Regions from separate parts of the Nonomuraea sp. NPDC049309 genome, predicted to be linked through region 1. Evidence: riboswitches for the same ligand, from Rfam matches in the RefSeq annotation. Region 1 holds a riboswitch; each other region holds the start of a gene.

Region 1 (4,855 bases):
CCATCCCGTGGTCCATGCCTTCGGACGGCATCGGCTTGCCCCAGGCGGTGAGCCAGCCCTGCATGGTCTGGATCTCCGGATCCTGCGCGGCCTTGATCTTCGCCGCCAGCTCCTTGATCTCTTTGTCCGATGCCCGGGTCTCCGCCAGCTCGGCCATCTCGACCGCCTGCTGGTGGTGCGGGATCATCATCTGTGCGAACATCACGTCGGCGTCGTTGAAGTCGGCGCTCGGCTGGGCGCTGGCCGTCGTGGCGGCAGGCGCGCTGCTGGACATGGTGGACATGTCGTGTCCAGCCGTGGAGCCGCTGTCCGTGCCGCCGCACGCGCTCACAAGGGTAAGCGCGGCGCCCGACAGGACGACGGCAGCAGCGAATTTCCTGGTCTTCGTGAACATTTGATGGTCTTCTCTGTGATCGAGGTACATGAGCCGGCATCTCGGACGATCAGGAGTCGTCCGCTGATGGGTCGGCCTATGTACGCATCACCGAGAGTTCGACGAGGGCGGGAGCGAAGCGACGCGGTGGCGACCTTGCCACCCCACCCACCCACAGCGCGGAGGCGGCCCTTCCTCCAGGCCGCGGTCGCGACTCGACCCACATCGCCGCGATCAACATGATGAGAAGTGAGGGCAACACGGCCAGGCACACATCGGTCGGGTCAAACCAGAGCGAGGCCCCAGAGACGAGCGAGGATCCGCTGAACACGCCAGCAGACATCAGCTGCTCGGGGAACTCGCTCCGCCGCTCCGGCACCATGCCATCATGTGCCGCCTTTGTAGGTCCCGTCTCGTGCACCGGATCGTACGCGGCCATCCCGGTGATGCCACCATGGTGCGAGGCGAGATGACCGAGCGTGTGCATCCCCCAGACACCAAGGACGAGCATCAGCGGCAACAACCATCGCAGCCGAGGAAGGCGCAATCGTCGGGCTTGTCTGCCCATTGCCCCTCCTCTCAGCTGTCTCTCATGCCCTCACGACCGAGGCGTGAGGATCACTTGTGATCCACGCGACTAAGACCGATAGTACTGCGCTCGCTGCAGGGGACGCGTAAGCCCCGAAAGGGGAATGCCAGAGCTTTGTGCACCCTGTGCTGGATGGCGCGCGGCTCCTCTCCGCCATCGTCAGGACGGGCGCCCGCGGTTGGCAGGAGGCCTACTTCTGGCACAGTGCGACGCCGATCACAAAATCGCCGCCGATGCGGGTGACCCAGCGGTCGTCCACATCCAAATGGTGGCGGACGCATTCAGCCAGAAACTCTCCTGCGGTGAATCGGTCTTCCTTGGGGTGGTCGAGCAGACGCTGATATGAGGGACGCGCCAGAGCGGCTGCGGTGACCTCCTCGAAGAACAGGCGTCCGCCGGGCTTCAGTACGCGAGCGATCTCGGTGAGAGTCGCCCGCCAGTCGGGGATGTGATGAATGATGCCGAAGTCGAACACCGCGTCGTAGCTGGAGTCAGCGGTGCCGAACGTCCCGCGAAGGTCATTGGCATCGCCTTGGGCCAACCGGACGCGGCCGGTGTAGCGGGAAAGCCGGGCGCGCGCACGACGCACCATCGCAGGATCCAAGTCGACGGCATCGACGGAGGCGGCGCCGAACTGGTCAAGAATGAGTTTGGTGCCGTACCCACTACCGCAGCCGATCTCCGCGACATGAGCTCCCGGCGTCCGGCCGCCGAGCTTGATGAGCAGTGGGGTCTCGTAGAAGCGCTGCAGGGCACGCCGAGCTGAGTTGTTCACCAGGAGAGTCTCGATGCGGTTCATCAGCATGGTCGGCTATGCCCTTCCTCCAGCGATCTCGTTGTCCCCCAGCTCACACTGCTAAACCCACGGGTCCAACCGCGTGGCGAGCGAGCCTCTCTCGGAAGGGGAAGGCCGCCAGAAGGAAACAAAGCACCGCGGTGCCGACGATAAGGGCGGGGCCTTGGTGGCCCCGCCCCGGCGATCAGACTTGCACGTCCCGGTACTCCGGGTAGCCGTAGCCGACGACGTCGGACTTGGGCCGAATCCGTTCTTCCACCTTGCCGTTGCCGGTGTTGCCTTCGATGGTGGTGATCGTCCCGTTCCGATTGTCCTGCTTGACCAGGCCCATGTGGTCGATGCTGTTGACGGTCTTGCCGTCCCAGGAGAAGTAGACGACTGCGCCAGGCTTGGGCTTGGTGCCCCAACGCCCGTTGTCCTGGAACCACTTGGCCCAGGTGACGGTGTAGGCGTCCCAGCCGACGGTGAGGCGGGCGCCGGCTTTCTCACCGACCCAGGAGACGAACATGGCGCACCATGGGGCGTTCGCGTAAGCCCGGACGTTTCCACCGTCGCGGGCCACGGTCTCCTGAGCGCGCTGGGAGGACATGTACCACTCGTGGAACGGCGTTCCGCCGCCCGCCGCGTTCTCGGTCACGCCCACCTGAGATTCCGCGATTTGGAGGACTGCGTCGGCCGTCACCTGCCCAGGCCGCTGCTGGGTGGAGGACTGAACGCCTTCGCTGCGGTCGCTCTCGTGGTCGGCGGCGAAGGCCGGCATTCCCGTCAGCAGCGCTCCGGCGGCCACGGTTGCTCCCATGACGAGTCGCAGACTGTTCGCAGGCGTGAGGGCACGAAGAATTACGGTCTTGGTCATGCTGGGGTAAGCTCCTTGCTTCCATGCCGCCTACCGGGTTAGCTGACGGGTTCGGGCGTGGAAGTGCCCTACGGAAAGCCCTGCGGGCGATCCGATTCACCCCAAGGAACATGGGTCCCCGGTTCCGCACTCTTGGCGGATTCGGCGGCCGCGCCTACCTGCGGACATGATGGGGTGCAGGTAGGACACGGTCTCGGCTATCTCGGACGCACACCCCTGTACGGGGCCCTAGCCGTGCGCCTCAGGCCTACTAAGGTAAGTAGTTTGTATGGTGCAGTGCAAGTGCGGTTCGAGCGTTAGCTGCGCAGGTCACCGCAAACCCTTACCAGGCCGGGGTTTTTGCCTCGATTCTTTACCTTCTTCCCAAATGAGCCCATCGGCTGACGAGGGCCCCACCGGCCGCTGTTCTCCCCTGAAGAAACCAATGAGTGCATGCGTGCCCGCCACCCCGCGCTACGTGATACTCCCCCGCTTACCGATCGACAGCAGCGCCGAGAACATGCACGACGCCGTGGTGGAGACCATGACAGCCTGCCCTCCCATCTCCGGCGCTCCCTCACCTGGAGCCTGGGTGCCGTCAAGGAAGCTCTCCATCCGCGAGGCATCAGAGCATGTTTGTGACCGTAGGACTTATTGATCTTGTTCGGGCACTACGTCCACAGGCGGCACATCCCATGGACGTGCACCTCAACCCAGCTCATGGTCGAGAGGAAGCCGACAACGGACTCGCCGATCAAGGGCGCGGCGTCGAAGACGCCGCTGCCGTGGGCGACGCCCGGGAATCTCGACTTGGGACACTCCCGGCCGCTCCTGGGCGGCTTCCTTGACCCGGCTCAGCCGAAACTGAATGTCGTGCCCAAAAGGCACGAACTGAACCGCCGCCGGCTTTGCCAAAGAGACTTTACTAATTAACGTAGTATTTATCCGCAAGAAGGGTGACACGCAAGCGTGGCATTATGGATGCTTGCGCAGGTAACAGACCCCGTCACAAGCCTCTCCACGATCCAGGAGGACTACGATCTCAGGTAACATCAAGGAAGTCATGGCTAGGAGGGCGGGCGCGTGGCGCGTGCTTTGGGCGACCTGGAATCCGCGATCATGGATCGCTTGTGGTCCTACCGTCGGCCCACGTCAGTCCGGGACGTGCTGGAGGATCTCCGCCGTGACCGGGAGATCGCTTACACGACCGTGATGACCGTCATGGACAAGCTGTTCAAGAAGGGCCTGCTGAAGCGGCATCCGCAGGGCAAGGCCTACATATACGAGCCCGTCATCACCAAAGAGGCCTACACAGCCCAGCAGATGCGTGAGACGTTGGCCCGGAGCGGCAACCAGGCCGCTACGTTGGTGCACTTTCTCGAGCGACTCAATCCCGAAGAGTCGAAGGCGTTGGAGACAGCGCTCCAGGTGTTCTCGCCGCGAACCCCTCGCTCATGATCGCTGCCATCCTCACGGTGTATGCGGCAGTGTCGACGACGCTGCTGCCCCAGCTCTTGATCCGTGCGTCGTGGTCGGATCGTGCACCCCAGCTCGCGATCTGTCTGTGGTTGGCCGCCTGCGGATCCGCAATCGCGTCCTCGATTCTGGCGGCCGTGGCCACCGCAGTGCCTGCCGACACAATCGGGCATGGGCTGGCCAGCGTCATCGAGGCCTGTTTCGCCATGCTCCACAGCGGATTCGATCCTGCGACGATGTCCCTCGGAGGCTGGCTTGCCCTCGCCGCGGGGGGTCTCATCGTGGCCTGGGCAGCTTCCGGCGTGGGGGCTGTGCTGTTGGCCGCGTCCCGAGAACGTAGACGGCACGCCGAGATGCTGCGCCTCCTGGGCCGCCGCGACAGTGAACTGGACGCGATCGTGCTCGAGTACGACGAACCGCTGGTCTACTGCCTGCCCGGCCGCCAAGGCGAGACGGTGATCACGACGGCCGCGCTGAGGTCTCTGACCCCTGAATACGTGGCCGCCGTCCTCGCCCACGAGCGGGCTCACCTGCGTGGAAGGCACCACCTCGTCTTGGCCTTGGCCGAGGGCCTGAAGCGTGCCTTCCCTGTCCTACCGCTGTTCGTCAAGGCCAATACCGAGGTAGCCCGCCTGGTCGAACTGCGCGCGGACGATGTGGCGGCCCGTCATCACCCGCGCCTGCACATCGCCGCCGCTCTGGTGAGCCTTGCCACTGGTCGAACACCCGCTTTCACGCTCGGCGCCGGTGGGGATACGGCACTGGCCCGGATCCGCCGGATGCTCC
Region 2 (4,855 bases), on a different contig from region 1:
GTTCCAGCTTCTGCGGGCACAACGGTAATTGCGTTGAAGTTCGTCTGCTGGATGATGATATGGTCGCCATCCGCGACAGCAAGAACCCTGGTCAGCAGCCCCTCGTGCTCACGGCCTCTGTGTATCGCCAGTTCATCGAGAGGGTGAAGCGCGGCGGCGCCTGACGCCCGCTCGCAGCAATCTAGGCCACTTTGTCCGTTTATGCAGCCGGCTCCAAGAAGGGGCCGGCTGCTTGATGTCATGGCCGGGTTCTGTGGCCGCCCCTGGCCGGGAAGCAGCGGCCGGGCATCGCAGGACTCAGGTGAGGGCGAGGCCGCCGTCCACCGCGATGATCTGGCCGGTGATCCAGGTGGCGTGCGGGGTGGCGAGGTGGACGATCCAGGCGGCCACCTCTTCGGGGGTGCCGCGGCGGCCGAGGGGGATGCGTTCGGCCTCGTCCTTCTTGATCTGCTCGACGACCTCGGCGGGCAGGCCGGCGGCGCTCAGCGCCTCGCTCTCCGTGGGGCCGGGGGCGACGGCGTTCACGCGGATGCCGTCGGCGGCCAGCTCCAGGGCCCAGCTGCGGGTGAGCTGCTCGATGGCGGCTTTCGAGGCGGCGTAGTGGGCGGCGCCCGGCAGGGGGCGGTGGCCGTACGTGCTGGAGACGTTGACGATCGTGCCCCGGGTGTCGCGCAGGTGCGGCAGCGCGGCGGAGGCGAGCAGGCTGGGCGCGGTGACGTTCAGCGCGAGCAGGGCGGTGACGCGGTCCGCGTCGGTGTCGGCCAGCGGCATGAGCGCCGTGCCTCCGGCGTTGTTGACCAGCACGTCGAGGCGGCCCCAGCGGTCGATCGACGCATCCACCACGGCCTGCGGCGCGCCGGCGGCGGTGATGTCGGCGGGCAGGACGGCGATGCGGGGATGCCGGGCGGCGGTCTCCTCCAGGGGGCCGGGGCGGCGGCCGACGGCGAGCACGTGCGCGCCCGCCTCGGCCAGGGCGATCGCGGTCGCCCGGCCGATGCCGGAGCCTGCGCCGGTGACGATCGCCGCCTGACCGTCGAGATCACTGGTCATGCGTTCGTTCCTTCGTTGTTCGTGCCGTCATGTCGTCTGCCGCATGAGCGCGCAGGGACTTTGCCGGGGTGAGAGCTTAGCGGGGGATACGGAGGGGAGGGTGGCGTGGACCGTTCCGGGGAGGCGCGTCATGAGGGTCGTGGTGGTCGGCGGGACCGGCCTGATCGGATCGAAGCTGGTGGAGAGGCTGTCGCGGGACGGCCATGAGGCGGTGGCGGCCTCGCCGCGCACCGGGGTGAACACGCTCACCGGTGAGGGGCTGGCCGAGGCGCTGGAAGGGGCGGAGGCGGTGGTCGACGTGTCGAACGCGCCGTCGTTCGAACCGGCCGCCGTGCTCGGCTTCTTCGAAACCTCCACGGGCAACCTGCTCGCCGCCGAGTCGGAGGCCGGGGTCGGGCACCACGTCGCGCTGTCCATCGTCGGTACCGAACGCTCGCCGGACAACGGCTATTTCCGGGCCAAGGCCGCCCAGGAGCGGCTGATCGAGAAGTCGGGCGTCCCGTTCTCGCTGGTGCACGCGACGCAGTTCTTCGAGTTCGTGAAGGGGATCGCCGACGAGGCCGCCGATGGGGGAGTGGTGCGGATCGCGCCGGTGCTGTTCCAGCCGATCGCCGGGGACGACGTGGCGGCGGTGCTGCGCGAGGTCGTGGAGGGCCCGCCACTCAACGGCCGGATGGAGATCGCCGGGCCGGAGCGGGTCAGGATGGACGTGTTCGTCCGCGAGGCGCTTGCCGCTCTGGGCGACCCTCGTGAGGTGGTCACCGATCCCGGCGCTCGGTACTTCGGTGCCGCGCTCGCCGAGCACTCGCTCGTTCCGCTGGGTGAGGCACGGCTCGGCAAGATCCGGTACGGGGACTGGGTGGCCGCCGCGGCCGCTACGTGACGGCACCGCGTGCCGAGGCGACGTGAGGGCTTGTTCGCATGCGAAAGCCGCGTGACGGTCGGTGCTGTCATGCGACAGGACCGGCACGCGGCTTCATGTGCGGCCCCGGCGAGCCCCGAGGCCTGAAACGGCCGGATGAGGGGTCGCGCGCGGAGCGTTCAACGGGCCGGCCGGGGTTCCGCGTCAGGCGGACTGCGGCCGGCCGAAGGGCTGCGCGCCGGGCGTTCAACGGCCGGCCGGGGGCTCCGCGTCAGGCGGACCGGCGGCCGAGGGCGCGGAGCTGGTCGGGCGTCAGCGCGGAGACGTTCTGGTCGACCGGCGTGTCGGTGTACTGGTGGATCGTCCAGGTCTTCCAGTCGGCCGGCGGGGTGACCGCGCCCTTGGCCCGGCTGTAGTGGGCGACCCACAGCGGGTACTGCGACAGGCCGTGGCCGTAGGTGTTGGCGAAGTTCCAGCCGCTGTAGAAGAGCGGCTTGACGCCGGTCTGCTGCTCCACGTACGACAGCCACGCCTTGGCCCAGGCGTTGACCTCCGCGACGGACTTGCCGTCGGTGGTCTCCAGGTCCAGGACCAGCAGGTCGCCGGGCTTGGCGGGCTGGGCGTTCACGGTGGTGAGGAAGTGGTTGGCGTCGGCGATGGGGTCGTTGGCGGGGTGGCCGAAGTGGTACGCGCCGCGCACGATGCCCTTGTTGCCGAGTTCGCGCCAGTGCCTGGCGAAGGACGAGTCGACGAAGTCGGTGCCCTCCGTGGCCTTGATGATGCCGAACTGCGCGGAGCTGGAGCTCCAGTCGTACAGCGCCTCGTAGTGGGAGAGGTCGAGGCCGTAGGTCAGGGAGCGGGCCTGCTGCTGGGAGGTGTGCTGCGCGGCCTCGTGCGGGGCGCCGTGGTCGGCGACGGAGGCGTGGGCGGTGCCGGTGACGGCGGTGACGGCGAGCACGGCTCCGCCGAGCGCCAGTCCGAGGCGCTTGCGGTTGTCGGCAAGCTTGGGCATGCGGGTGTTGACTCCTTGCTTCCATGCCGCCTACCGGGTTAGCTGACGGGTTCGGGACTGGAAGTGCCCTACGGACGCGGGCCTGGCCAGGCGTCCGATTCACCCCGGAAAGGTGGGTCCCCGGTTCCGCATGAGGCGGATTCGGCGGCCGCACGCCGGCTGAAGGCGTACGGTCCGGTCAAAGGTGCGAGGCACGCCGCAGACGTGCCTCGACCCGCAAAAGTACATAATTCGCAAAAGGGTCGGCAAGTACCCTAAAGGGATTGCCTTCGCACTACGCGGGTTACTCCTCCGTAAGCCTTATGTCAGAGCGGTTTCCGGTCAAAGTAAAGTTTTCCGGCCTGCTCACTCCAGGCCCAGCGTCCTGGCCGTCTCCCGCGCCGGCTCGGGCCGCTCGGACGGCGCGGTCCCGTACGCCGGAACGAGCTCCCGCAACGCCGGCCGCCAGCCGGGCAGCCGTCCGGGGAAGGCGCGTTCGATCACGTCCAGCATGATCGCCACGGACGCCGAGGCGCCCGGGGACGCGCCCAGCAGCGCGGCGAGCCCGCCGTACGCCGACGTCACCACCTCGGTGCCGAAACCGGCGATGGATCCGCGCCCGTTCACCGGCTTGACCACCTGCACCCGCTGGCCCGCGGTGATCGGCTCCCAGTCGCCCGCCCGCGCCCGCGGGACGAACCTGCGCAGCGCCCGCAGCCGGTCGCGGCCGGTCTGCGCGAGCTGCCCCACGAGGTAGCGCAGCATGGCGCGCTCGGCGCGGGCGGCGCCGAGCAGCGTGGGCAGGTTGCCGGGGGTGATGGAGCCCGGCAGGTCGGTGAGCCGGCCGCGCTTGAGGAAGCGGGGCGAGAACGCGGCGAACGGGCCGAACATCAGGTACGTGCGCCCGCCCACGACCCGCGTGTCGAGATGCGGCACCGAGAGGGACGGCGCGCCCGGCTCGGCGTGGCTGTAGACCTTGGCGTGGTGGGCGGCCACCAGCTCGGGCCGGTCCGTACGCAGGAACCGCCCGCTGATCGGGAATCCGCCGTACGCCCGCGTCTCGGCCACCCCCGCGCTTTGCAGCAGCGGCAGCGTGCCGCCGCCCGCCCCGAGGAACACGAACGACCCGTGCACCCCGTAGTCGCGCCGGCCCGCCAGGTCGCGCACCCGCAGCCGCCACGACCTGCGGTCACGAGACAGCGAGCGCACCTCGTGCCCGGTCCGCACCTCGACGCCGTCGCGTTCGAGCGCGGCGAACAGCCGCCTGGTCAGCACGCCGTAGTCGACGTCGGTGCCGCCGCGCGAGCGGCACAGCGCCACCTCCTCGTCCGCGGGGCGGCCTTCGAACATCAGCGGCAGCAGCTCCGCCATGGCGTCGCGGTCGCGTACCAGCTCAAGGCCCTCGAAGAGCGGGTGCCCGCGCAGTGCCGCGTGGCGCAGGCGCAGGCGCTCGACCCCGGCCGCGCCCCGCGCGAACGAGTAGTGCGGCACGCGGCGCAGCAGCACGCCGAGCGTGGCGCTCATGGCGCCACCGCCGACCAGCACCACGTCGTAGCCCTCGGCGACCACCGCGACCCGGCTCCCCACAACTCGTATGACAGGTTCGCTCCTTGTATAACATCCTGCGCGCGCGGCCCGGGATCCTCGCTAGCGTGGATCGAGCAGGTCTCCGCCAGGTCGAGGAGGTGATCACGGTGCACCCGGTCTGTTGACGGCCCCATCCCGGGGCGTCACGGAGCCGAAAGGTGACCGTATGAGCAAGACCGACAAGACCCGGCCCTGGTGGGTGAAGATGGCCGACGCGCCGATGGTGTACTGCCGGCCCGTTCACGACCACCGTGACGGCGCCTGCACGCTGCCCGGCCGGATCGACCGGGAGAGCGCCTCGCTCTCCCGGCGTCTGAGCGGCTGCTACTGGCAGGCGACCGGCACGTTCCTATTCGGGGAGGGCC
Region 3 (4,855 bases), 630 kb from region 1:
ACATATTTCGGATCATGTCAATAGTGCTGGTCAAGTATGGAAGACGTAATTGCTTGACGACCTTTCCAGGATCCGTTTACGGTCTGCGAGGAGCAACCTGGGTCCGGTCGAGAGGCCCACGTTCTGCGCTGTTGGGGGGGAGGGCTCCCGATGGAAGTGCTCACTGAGGATGTTCAACTCAGCCACGCCGATCTCGCTTTACTGGCGGAGCTGGCCAAAGGGGTCACGGTCGATCGGGTCGGCAGGCGGCTGGACATCAGCGGCCGCACCGTACGGCGGCGGCTGCGGGTCATCTGCGACCGCATCGGCGTCGCCACGGCGATCGAGGCCGTGGCCTGGGCGGCCCGCCGCCAGCTGATCTAGCGGCCCGGTCAAGCCCGGCGGTCAGGGCCGGGCGACGGGCGTTCACACGGGGCGGCCGGCACGGGCCGGCGGCGGGCCGGCGTGAGAGAAGGACGAAGCGCCCTCCGGGGTACACGTGAGGCGCCCCGCAATTCGCGTGAGGCCTTCGCAGGGGTGAGGCCTTCGCAGGGTTTGCGTGAGACCCCGCAGGGTTTGGCGTGAGGCCCCGGCAGCGTTCGGGTGAGGCCCCCCGGGGAGTTTGCGTGAGGCCCCGGCAGCGTTCGGGTGAGGCCCCCGCGGAGTTAGCGTGAGGCGCCCCGCAGGGTTTGTGTGAGGCCTCCGCACGGTTTTGACGTGAGGCGCCCCGGTCGGGTTCGCGTGAGAGCCCCGTCGGGAGGGCGGGGCGAAGGGGCCGCCCGGGGCCCGCGCGAGGCGGGACCCGCGGGCCGCTCCGGGAGGCTCAGTCGGCGATGCGGACCGCGCCCGCGTAGGGCCTGTTCGCGATGGAGGCGATGCGGACGACGTCGCCGGTGCGCGGGGCGTGGATCATCATCCCGCCGCCGAGGTAGATGCCCACGTGGTGCAGGTCGCTGTAGAAGAACACGAGGTCGCCGGCGCGCAGCTCGGAGCGGTCGATGTGCCGCCCGGCCGTCCACTGGCTGCCGGTGTAGTGCGGCAGCGAGATGCCGACCTGCTGGTAGGCCGCCATGACCAGGCCGCTGCAGTCGTAGGAGTTGGGGCCGTCGGCGCCCCAGACGTACGGCTTGAGCTGCTGCGTCAGCGCCCACCTCGCGGCCTGGGCGGCCTTGCCGCTGCCCGGGATGGGCAGGTCGACGCGCTGGGCGCGGGTGCCGGGCCGGCCCGCCTCGCCGAGGGCGCGGCGGAACAGGTTGCTCTCGACCTTGGCCACCAGCTTGGTGATCTTGTCGCGCTTGGCGCCGAGGTCGGCGATCAGCTTCTCGACCTCGGCGATGCGGGTCTTGGCGCTCGCCCTGGCGCGCTCCGCGGCCTGCCTGGCCTTGGTGACCTGGTTGACGGCCTCGCCCTGCTGCTGCTCCAGCACGTACGTGGTGGCGGCGCGGTCGAGGAACGTGTCGGGGTCGTCGGAGGTGGTGAAGGCCAGGATGCGGCTGAGCCCGCCGGTGATGTAGGCGTTCTCGGCCAGGGCGGCCGCCTTGGCGCGCTTGGCGGCGAGATCGGCCTCGCTGGCGGCCAGGGTCTTCTTCGCGGCCTCAGCGGCCCTCTTGGCGCTCTTGAGCTTCTCCCGCTGGCCGTTGTACTGCTCGGACAGCTGCTCGATCTCGGTGTGCATCTTCTCGACCTGCTTGGCCAGGTCTTGAAGCGAGGGCTTGGGGTCGGCGGATGCCGAGCCGACGGGAGTCGCGACCATCAACGCCGCGAGTGTGACACTTATTACACCGAGCAGGCGGGATCGCCGTGCGGCGCGTTTCGGAGGGCGGGCGTGCTTGCCCGCCGTCGTCCTCTCACGCTCGCGCGTACGCTTCACCAACCAGCTCCTTCCATCGGCGCCTGCCGGGTTAGCTGACGGGTTCGGGCCGGAGCAGCCCTACCGGACGGTGCGGATTCACCCCGGGCGGCGTTGGGGGCGCCGCCGGCGGTTCCCCGGCTCCTCCTTGTGGAGGATTAGGCGTGTCGCCCGCGCGCGACACGCGGGGAACATCGTCGCTGGACACTAATGCACTCCGGGTTCGTGCTCAACCAGAACTACAGACTCTGTTGAGGTTTCACAACCGAAGGGTCACAAGGTGATCTCGTGGCGGGCCGTACAGAAGTGGTTTTATGCCGGATTTGGCGTGACTTCAGATGGGCTGCACGCCTGCTCGGAGCGCGTGCTCGGATGAGCACGAGTTGTTACAGCATGGGGCGAGACGTGGGAGTTAGGGCCGAGCCGTAATGACATCTGTACCCTGGAGGGCCATGGAGCAGGTGGCCGAACTGACAGCAGCCGAGACCGCGGTCGTGGTCCGGCGCGCCCGCACACCCGACGTGCGGGCCATCAGGAGGCTTGTGGACACCTACGCGGGAGCGGGCCCGCGGCTCCTGAAGAAGGCCACCGTCACCCTGTACGAGGACGTGCAGGAGTTCTGGGTGGCCGAACGGGGCGGGCAGGTCGTCGGCTGCGGCGCGCTCCACGTGCTCTGGGAGGATCTCGCCGAGGTCCGGACCGTGGCCGTGGATCCGGAGTGTCAGGGCATGGGCGTCGGCCGCCGGATCGTCTCGGCGCTCATACAGCAGGCGAAAGATCTGGGTCTGCAGCGTGTATTCTGTCTGACTTTTGAGGTCGACTTCTTCGCACGGCTCGGCTTTCGCCGGATTCAGGGCACGCCGGTCTCACCCGAGGTGTACGCCGAACTGCTGGCCTCGTACGACGAGGGTGTGGCGGAGTTTCTCGATCTCGAACACGTCAAACCGAACACCCTGGGCAACACCCGCATGCTGCTCCATCTGACATCGGGTGACGCGGACCCTGACCAGACGGAAAGGTGATTGTTGATACCTATGTCGATACGTTGGGCAGCACAGGCATGTGTCCTGACACGTGCCACATGCGCACTTGAAGCGAGGTGACACGGTGAGCACCGGACAGCCGCCGTATCCACAGGACGAATCCGGCGAGAATTCTGCACCCGGCACCCCTTACGGGCCGCAGAACGCGGGCCGCCACCCCGGCGCGCCCGACCCGGACGCGACTGTGGTCGGCTACCGGGCGGACGACGCCTACGGGCAGCAGCCCCAGTACGGACAGCAACAGCAGTACGGCTATGGGCAGCAGCAGCCGTCCCAGCCGGGATACGGCCAGCAGCAGCCCCCCTATGGCCAGCAGCAACTCCCTTACGGGCAGCAGGGCTACGGGCAGCAGCCGCAGCAGGGCTACGGACAGCAGGGCTACCCCCAGCAGGGCTACGACCCCCAGCAGCAGGCTTACGGCCAGCAGCCGCAGTCCCAGCCCGGCTACGGGCAGCAGCCTCCCTCCGGCCAGCAGGGCTACGACCAGCAGGCGCCGTACGGGCAGCAGCCCCAGTCACAGCCGGGCTACGGTCAGGGCTACGACGCCCAGCAGCAGTACGGCCAGCAGCAGGGCTACGGCCAGCAGCCGCAGTCCCAGCCCGGCTATGGACAGCAGCCCCCGTCTCAGCCCGGGTACGGTCAGCAGCCGCAGTCCCAGCCGGGTTACGGTCAGGGCTACGACGCCCAGCAGCAGTACGGCCAGCAGCAGGGCTACGGGCAGCAGGGCTATGACGCCCAGCAGCAGTACGGCCAGCCCGGCTACGGCCAGCAGCAGCCGCAGTCCCAGCCCGGCTACGCCCAGCCCGGGTACGGCCAGCAGGGCTACGACGCCCAGCAGCAGTACGGCCAGCCCGGCTACGGCCAGCCGCAGCCCTACGGTCAGCAGGGCTACGGGCAGCCCGGCTACGGCCAGCCCTACGGCCAGCCGATCGGGGTGCAGCCTCCGGGCGCGCCGGCGCCGCTCGCGGAGTGGTGGCAGCGGCTGCTCGCCAGGATGCTCGACGGTGTGATCTTCGGCGTCGTGATGTTCGTGGTGTCGCTGGTGCTGACGCCGCTGCTGTACCCGACGTACGACTCGCTCACGGGCGCCACGAGCGGGCTCACGTCCGCGCTGCTGTACTACGTGGTGTTCGCCATCGTCTTCAGTGCGATCATCGTCGTCTACGACTTCGTTCTGACGAAGTCGAAGGGCCAGACGGTCGGCAAGATGGCGTTGGGCATCAAGATCGTCCAGGTCGGCGGGCAGATGCAGCCCGGCGGCCTGCCGACCGACGCCGCGCTCAAGCGCTCCCTGCTGACGTTGGGCGTCTTCATCCTCTACGCAGTGCCCATCGTCGGGCCGCTGCTCGCGGTGCTCGCGTACGTGCTCAACGGCACGTCGCAGCTCTGGGACAAGCCCCTGCACCAGACCTTCGCCGACAAGTTCGGCAAGACCGTGGTCGTCAAGGTCAGGTAGTCCCCCTCAGAAGTCCTTCACGGGCGTCACAAGGGCCGGCTTCGCGCCGGCCCTTGTGTTATGTCCGCGGGTCCCCGGAGAAAATGATGAGGGCCCCCGTGCTCCGCGAAGACGTGAGGTGGGAGATATGGCCGGGACACCGCAGGTACCGGACGCACCTCCCGCTGAATGGTGGGAACGCCTGGCCGCCCGGCTCATTGAAGCGCTCGTCTTCGGGGTCTTCTATTACATTCTGTTCATTGCGCTGTGGGCCATCTTGCGGACTGTCGGGATGTCGGAGATGTTCGGCGGCCGGCTGCCCGGAGTGGCAGGCTGGGCGGTGGCCGGGCTGGGTTATGCGGCTTACGACTGGCGGGCTCATTCACGGCGCGGGCGTACGTTCGGCAAGGCGATCATGCGCATTCGCCTGGAGCCGGCCCACCGGCCGGCCCGTAAGCTGCTGAAACGGTCGCTGATCTATCCCGCCCCGCTGATGCTCATGGGCATTCCCGTGGTCAATCTGGTGGTCGGAATGCTGCTCTTCGGCGT
Region 4 (4,855 bases), on a different contig from region 1:
CCGACCGTACGGTCGTGCTGACGGGTGGCGTGCGCACGCCGTCCGACGCGCTGGTAGGGCCGGTCGCGGTGGCCGCGATCCGCCGCCTGCACGTCGACACGCTCTTCCTCGGCGTGCACGGCATGAGCGTGCGGGCCGGGTTCACCACGCCCAACCTGCTGGAGTCGGAGACCGACAGGGAGCTGGTGGCGGCGGCGAGCCGGCTGGTCGTCCCGGCCGACCACACGAAGTGGAACACGGTGGGCATCAGCACGATCGCCGAGCTGGACGAGGCCGACGTGGTCGTCAGCGACGCGGGCCTGCCGGAGGAAGCACGTACGGAGCTGGCCGAACGGGCCGGCGAACTGATCATCGCGGAGGGCTCGTCGTGAAGCGCACCATCACCCATCTCGCCGACGGCCGGGAGCTGATCTACTTCGACCGGCGCGACGACGCGGACAGGAGCGCGATCGACCGGCGCCGGCTCGACCCCCGGCCGCCGGCCTCGGAGCTGCGCTACGACCCGCTGACCGAGGAGTGGATCGCGATCGCGGGGCACCGGCAGACGCGGACGTTCCTGCCGACCGGCGGCACGGCCGAGTGCCCGCTGTGCCCATCGTCGGACGAGCGCGCGACGGAGATCCCCTCCTACGACTACGACGTGGTCGTGTTCGAGAACCGCTTCCCCTCCTTCTCCGGAAATTTCGGCACTTATGAGCCTGTGGGGGGCCTGAGCGAGGTCCGTCCGGGCGTGGGGCGCTGCGAGGTGGTGTGCTTCACCTCCGACCACGACTCCTCCTTCTCCGCGCTCTCCGACGAGCAGGTGGTGCTGGTCATGGAGGCGTGGGCCGACCGTACGGCGGAGCTGTCCGGCATCGAGGGCGTCGAGCAGGTCTTCTGCTTCGAGAACCGGGGCGCGGAGATCGGCATCACCATCGCGCACCCGCATGGGCAGATCTACGCCTACCCGTACGTCACGCCGAGGACGAAGCTGCAGCTCGGGGCCGCCGAGCGCTACAAGGGCCCGGGGAACCTCTTCGCCGACGTGCTGGCCGCCGAGCGGGCCGAGGGCACGCGGGTGGTCGCCTCCAACGAGCTGTGGACGGCCTTCGTGCCGGCCGCCGCGCGCTGGCCGTTCGAGGTGCACATCTATCCGCACCGGCAGGTGCCGGACCTGGCGGCGCTCACGGATGCGGAGCGCGCCGCGTTCGCCCCGCTCTACACCTCGGTGCTGCGGGCGTTCGACGGGCTGTTCGGGATCGTCATGCCGTACATCTCGGCCTGGCACCAGGCGCCGGTGCGCACGGGGCGCGACCTCGCGTACCTGCACCTGGAGCTGTTCTCCATCCGGCGGGCGCCGAACAAGCTCAAGTATCTGGCGGGCTCGGAGTCGGCGATGGGGGCGTTCGTGAACGACGTGCGCCCCGAGGAGGCGGCCCGGATGATTCGATCACAGATCGATCACTAATAGATTTCTACTTAAGGTCGCATGACTCGTGATCTACCACTAATATCCCCATATGCATCGCCCGTAACACGGCTGATGCCCGCCTAATCCCGGGCGCGTCGCCCGGGAGCCGGGGACCCAACCGCGCCTTGGGGTGAATCCGCTACGGCGGTAGGGAGCGACTCCCATGCCCGAACCCGTCAGCTAACCCGGCCGGCAGAGGGAGAGGAACTCATACGTGGCGGCTTCGTCCCCCGCGAAACTTGCCATCGGTCTCATCGCCGCCGCCGCCATCGCCGTCCTCCCGGCGCACGCGGCGACGGCCGCCCCGAAACCGACGGAGTCCGAGCTCCGCGCCCAGCTCAAGCAGCTCAACAACAAGGTCGACAAGCTCATCGAGAAGTACAACCTCAAGCGCGTCGAGCTGGCCAAGGCACAGGAAGCCGCCAAAGCCGCGCAGGCCAAGCTGACCGCGGCCGAGCAGACGCTCGCCGCCGCCGAGCAGCGCGTCGCCGAGATCGCCCGCCTGCGCTACCAGAACATCGACCCGTCGCTGCCCGGCTTCATGATGCCGGGCGACGCCGGCACCGCCGCCCTCCTCGAACAGCTCACCGCCGAACAGCAGGCCGTCGTGGCGAGCGTCGCCAAGGCCCGCGACGAACGCAAGAAGGCCAGCGACGAGGCCGCCGCGCTCACCGCCAAGATCAAGAAGGACGCGGCGGAGGTGGCCAGGCAGCGCCGCGAGGCCGAAGGCGTCATCAGCGACATCGAGAAGAAGCTGCGCGACCTCGTGCCGGTCGCCACCGGCCGCAGGTCCAACGGCACCTGGGCGCCCGAACTGCCCGGCGGGCCCGACAACATCACCCCGCGCACGCGGCTGATGAAGCAGCAGATCGAGAAGAACTTCGCGCTGCCGTACACGGTGGGCTGCTTCCGCGCGGGCTCCAGCGGCGAACACCCGCTCGGCCGCGCCTGCGACTTCATGATGAGCACCGGCGGCACCCTGCCGACGCCCGCCAACAACGCGCTCGGCGACCGCATCGCCGAGTGGGCGCTGCAGAACAAGGACAAGCTCGGCGTGAAGTACGTGATCTGGAAGCAGCGCATCAACTCCGGCACCGGCTGGCGCGCGATGGCCGACCGCGGCAGCATCACCGAGAACCACTACGACCACGTGCACATCTCGATGAACTGAAAGTAGGGGATATTGCATCTGATGATGGATATCCACAAGTTGAGGGCGTTTGTACGGCAGTAGCCCTGGTCTTGGGGGCTGTCCAGTAGACGGTGTAACGCTGCGTGAGTTGTTTCAGCGGGTGGTAGGTGTCAGGCGGCCTTCGAAGGTGATGGCGAAGGCGTTCAAGGCGGTTTTCCAGCGAGTGATCCAGCGTTTGCGGCCTTTGCCGGTCGGGTCCAGGCTCATGATCGCCATGTAGACGCATGTGAGGGCGGCCTGCTCATTGGGGAAGTGGCCGCGGGCGTTGACCGCCCGCCGGATGCGTGCGTTGACCGATTCGATGGCGTTGGTCGAGCAGATCACCCGCCGGATCTCGGCCTCGAAGGACAGAAAGGGCACGAACTCGGCCCAGGCGTCCTCCCACAGCTTCACGATCGCCGGGTATCTGCCGCCCCAGGCCTCGGCGAACTCCATGAAGCGCTCCAGTGCGGCTGCCCCGGTCGCAGCGGTGCAGACGGGCTTGAGCGCACGAGCGATGGCGTCCCCGTGCCGGCGGGCGGCGTACCGGAACGAGGCGCGCCACAGCCCGAGGATGTCGCGCTCGCCGTCGACGGCGACCGCCAGGGCGAGGGAGATGGGCCGGTTGGCGACCTGCCCGTCGCGCAGCTTGACGTGGATGGCGTCGATGAAGATCACCGGGCAGACGGGATCCAGTGGCCGGTTCTGCCATTCGGCCATGCCCGCCAGCACCTTGCCGGTGATGGCCGAGATGGTCTGCTTGGACACCTCGGCGCCGTAGACCTCGGCCAGGTGAGCGGAGATCTCCCCGGTGGTCAGCCCCCTCGGCGGCCAGGGAGATGACCATCTCGTCCACCCCGGACAGGCGCCGCTGCCGCTTGCGCACGATCTTCGGCTCGAAGCTGCCGTCCCGGTCGCGGGGCACGCTGATCTCCACCGGCCCGACATCGGCGATGACCGTCTTGGAGCGTGTGCCGTTACGGGCGTTGCCGTTGCCGTCGCTGCGCTGGCGTTTGCCGTAGCCGAGGTGGTCGGTGAGCTCGCCCTCGAGCGCGGACTCCAGCACCAGCTTGGTCAGCCCGCCCCAGCAGCCCGTTCTCCCCGACCAGGTCCATGCTGGGCGCGGGCCTGCTGGATGAGCTCGGTGACGAGCTCGCGATGAGCGTCGTCGACGTGCTTGTGCGCCACCTCGGTGTCCTCAGGCGCGGGAGGGCGCTGTTCTGAGCGGATGCCAGTGAGCTTTTCGGGATTGGTGACTGAGTAGATAGCGGCGATCCGGTCGCCACCGGGCGTGAGATCCACGACGACCACGGCGAGTGGGCTGTCGCCGGAGAAGACGAGCGCGCACGGGTCGCCGGCCACACGCCGGTAGCGGAGGTCCACCTCGCCTGGCGACAGCGTCGCGGCGACCGACATGAACAGCGCGGCCACCTGATCGCGGCCACGCACCGGGTGCAGGCTGGTGGCAGGCCCCTTACCGCCGCCGTCGGTCCACAAGGTCACGTCTGGTGCCAGCACCTCGAGCAGGGCCCGCAGATCGCCGCCGAGTGCGGCCGCAGCGAACCGTTCAGTGACCTGGGCATGAACGTCGGGCTCGGTCCGGTGACGGGGACGGCGTGCGTGGACGTGGCGGCGCGCGCGGGCCGCGAGCTGGCGGACCGCGGCCGGCTTACGGCCGAGGATGTCAGCTGTCTCCGGATGGCTGAACCCAAACACTTCATGCAGCACGAACACTGCTCGTTCCAGCGGTGACAGGGTTTCCAGCACCACCAGCACCGCCATCGACAACGATTCGGCGCGCTCGGCGGTGCCGCTGGCGTTGTCCTCGGCCGTGACCAGCGGTTCCGGTAGCCATGGGCCGACGTAGGTCTCCTGTCGGCGGCTCAAGTTCGCACGCCGGGCGAGTGCCTGGTTCACCGCGATACGCACCAAATAGGCCCGAGCGTTCTCGACCCGTCCGGCGTCCTGCTTGCGGTGGCGATCGGACCACGCCAGCCACACCTCTTGCAGCGCGTCCTCGGTGTCGGCGACGCTGCCGAGCATGTTGTAGACCACGGAGAACAGCAGCTCCCGATAACCGAGGAACTGTTCGGTGACGGCGTCGGTCGCGTGCCGTGGGATCGATGTCATGGCGTACCTCCTCATCTGCCGCGACCGAAGAGTCTCGTCACGTGGCGAGTGTGACATGAACGCCTCAGACATGATCTGTGCCGCGGCCGTTGGTAGGGATGTCA

The links. A riboswitch is a leader RNA that binds a small molecule or an ion and turns the genes downstream of it on or off. The one in region 1 is predicted to bind cyclic di-AMP.
Region 2: it holds a riboswitch for cyclic di-AMP, as region 1 does, so the genes downstream of both, ACGFIM_RS30215 (glycoside hydrolase family 25 protein) here and ACGFIM_RS16585 (CHAP domain-containing protein) in region 1, are expected to answer to the same signal.
Region 3: it holds a riboswitch for cyclic di-AMP, as region 1 does, so the genes downstream of both, ACGFIM_RS19570 (C40 family peptidase) here and ACGFIM_RS16585 (CHAP domain-containing protein) in region 1, are expected to answer to the same signal.
Region 4: it holds a riboswitch for cyclic di-AMP, as region 1 does, so the genes downstream of both, ACGFIM_RS38095 (coiled-coil domain-containing protein) here and ACGFIM_RS16585 (CHAP domain-containing protein) in region 1, are expected to answer to the same signal.

What each region holds. Positions count from the first base shown of each region.
Region 1 covers NZ_JBICSH010000002.1:563,198-568,052, forward strand. The annotation lists gene ACGFIM_RS16570 (DUF305 domain-containing protein) at 1-394, opposite strand, end outside; gene ACGFIM_RS16575 (hypothetical protein) at 471-941, opposite strand; gene ACGFIM_RS16580 (class I SAM-dependent methyltransferase) at 1,153-1,767, opposite strand; gene ACGFIM_RS16585 (CHAP domain-containing protein) at 1,943-2,614, opposite strand; cyclic di-AMP (ydaO/yuaA leader) riboswitch at 2,627-2,771, opposite strand; gene ACGFIM_RS16590 (BlaI/MecI/CopY family transcriptional regulator) at 3,677-4,051, shown strand; gene ACGFIM_RS16595 (M56 family metallopeptidase) at 4,048-4,855, shown strand, end outside.
Region 2 covers NZ_JBICSH010000005.1:389,274-394,128, reverse strand. The annotation lists gene ACGFIM_RS30230 (DUF397 domain-containing protein) at 1-164, shown strand, start outside; gene ACGFIM_RS30225 (SDR family NAD(P)-dependent oxidoreductase) at 298-1,050, opposite strand; gene ACGFIM_RS30220 (SDR family oxidoreductase) at 1,181-1,933, shown strand; gene ACGFIM_RS30215 (glycoside hydrolase family 25 protein) at 2,184-2,924, opposite strand; cyclic di-AMP (ydaO/yuaA leader) riboswitch at 2,937-3,081, opposite strand; gene ACGFIM_RS30210 (malate:quinone oxidoreductase) at 3,270-4,490, opposite strand; gene ACGFIM_RS30205 (hypothetical protein) at 4,657-4,855, shown strand, end outside.
Region 3 covers NZ_JBICSH010000002.1:1,191,765-1,196,619, forward strand. The annotation lists gene ACGFIM_RS19565 (LuxR C-terminal-related transcriptional regulator) at 151-363, shown strand; gene ACGFIM_RS19570 (C40 family peptidase) at 803-1,732, opposite strand; cyclic di-AMP (ydaO/yuaA leader) riboswitch at 1,855-2,003, opposite strand; gene ACGFIM_RS19575 (amino-acid N-acetyltransferase) at 2,281-2,850, shown strand; gene ACGFIM_RS19580 (RDD family protein) at 2,936-4,327, shown strand; gene ACGFIM_RS19585 (RDD family protein) at 4,455-4,855, shown strand, end outside.
Region 4 covers NZ_JBICSH010000010.1:13,856-18,710, forward strand. The annotation lists gene ACGFIM_RS38085 (DeoR/GlpR family DNA-binding transcription regulator) at 1-371, shown strand, start outside; gene galT (galactose-1-phosphate uridylyltransferase) at 368-1,447, shown strand; cyclic di-AMP (ydaO/yuaA leader) riboswitch at 1,518-1,659, shown strand; gene ACGFIM_RS38095 (coiled-coil domain-containing protein) at 1,665-2,621, shown strand; partial or broken gene ACGFIM_RS38100 (transposase) at 2,736-3,851, opposite strand; partial or broken gene sigJ (RNA polymerase sigma factor SigJ) at 3,858-4,823, opposite strand.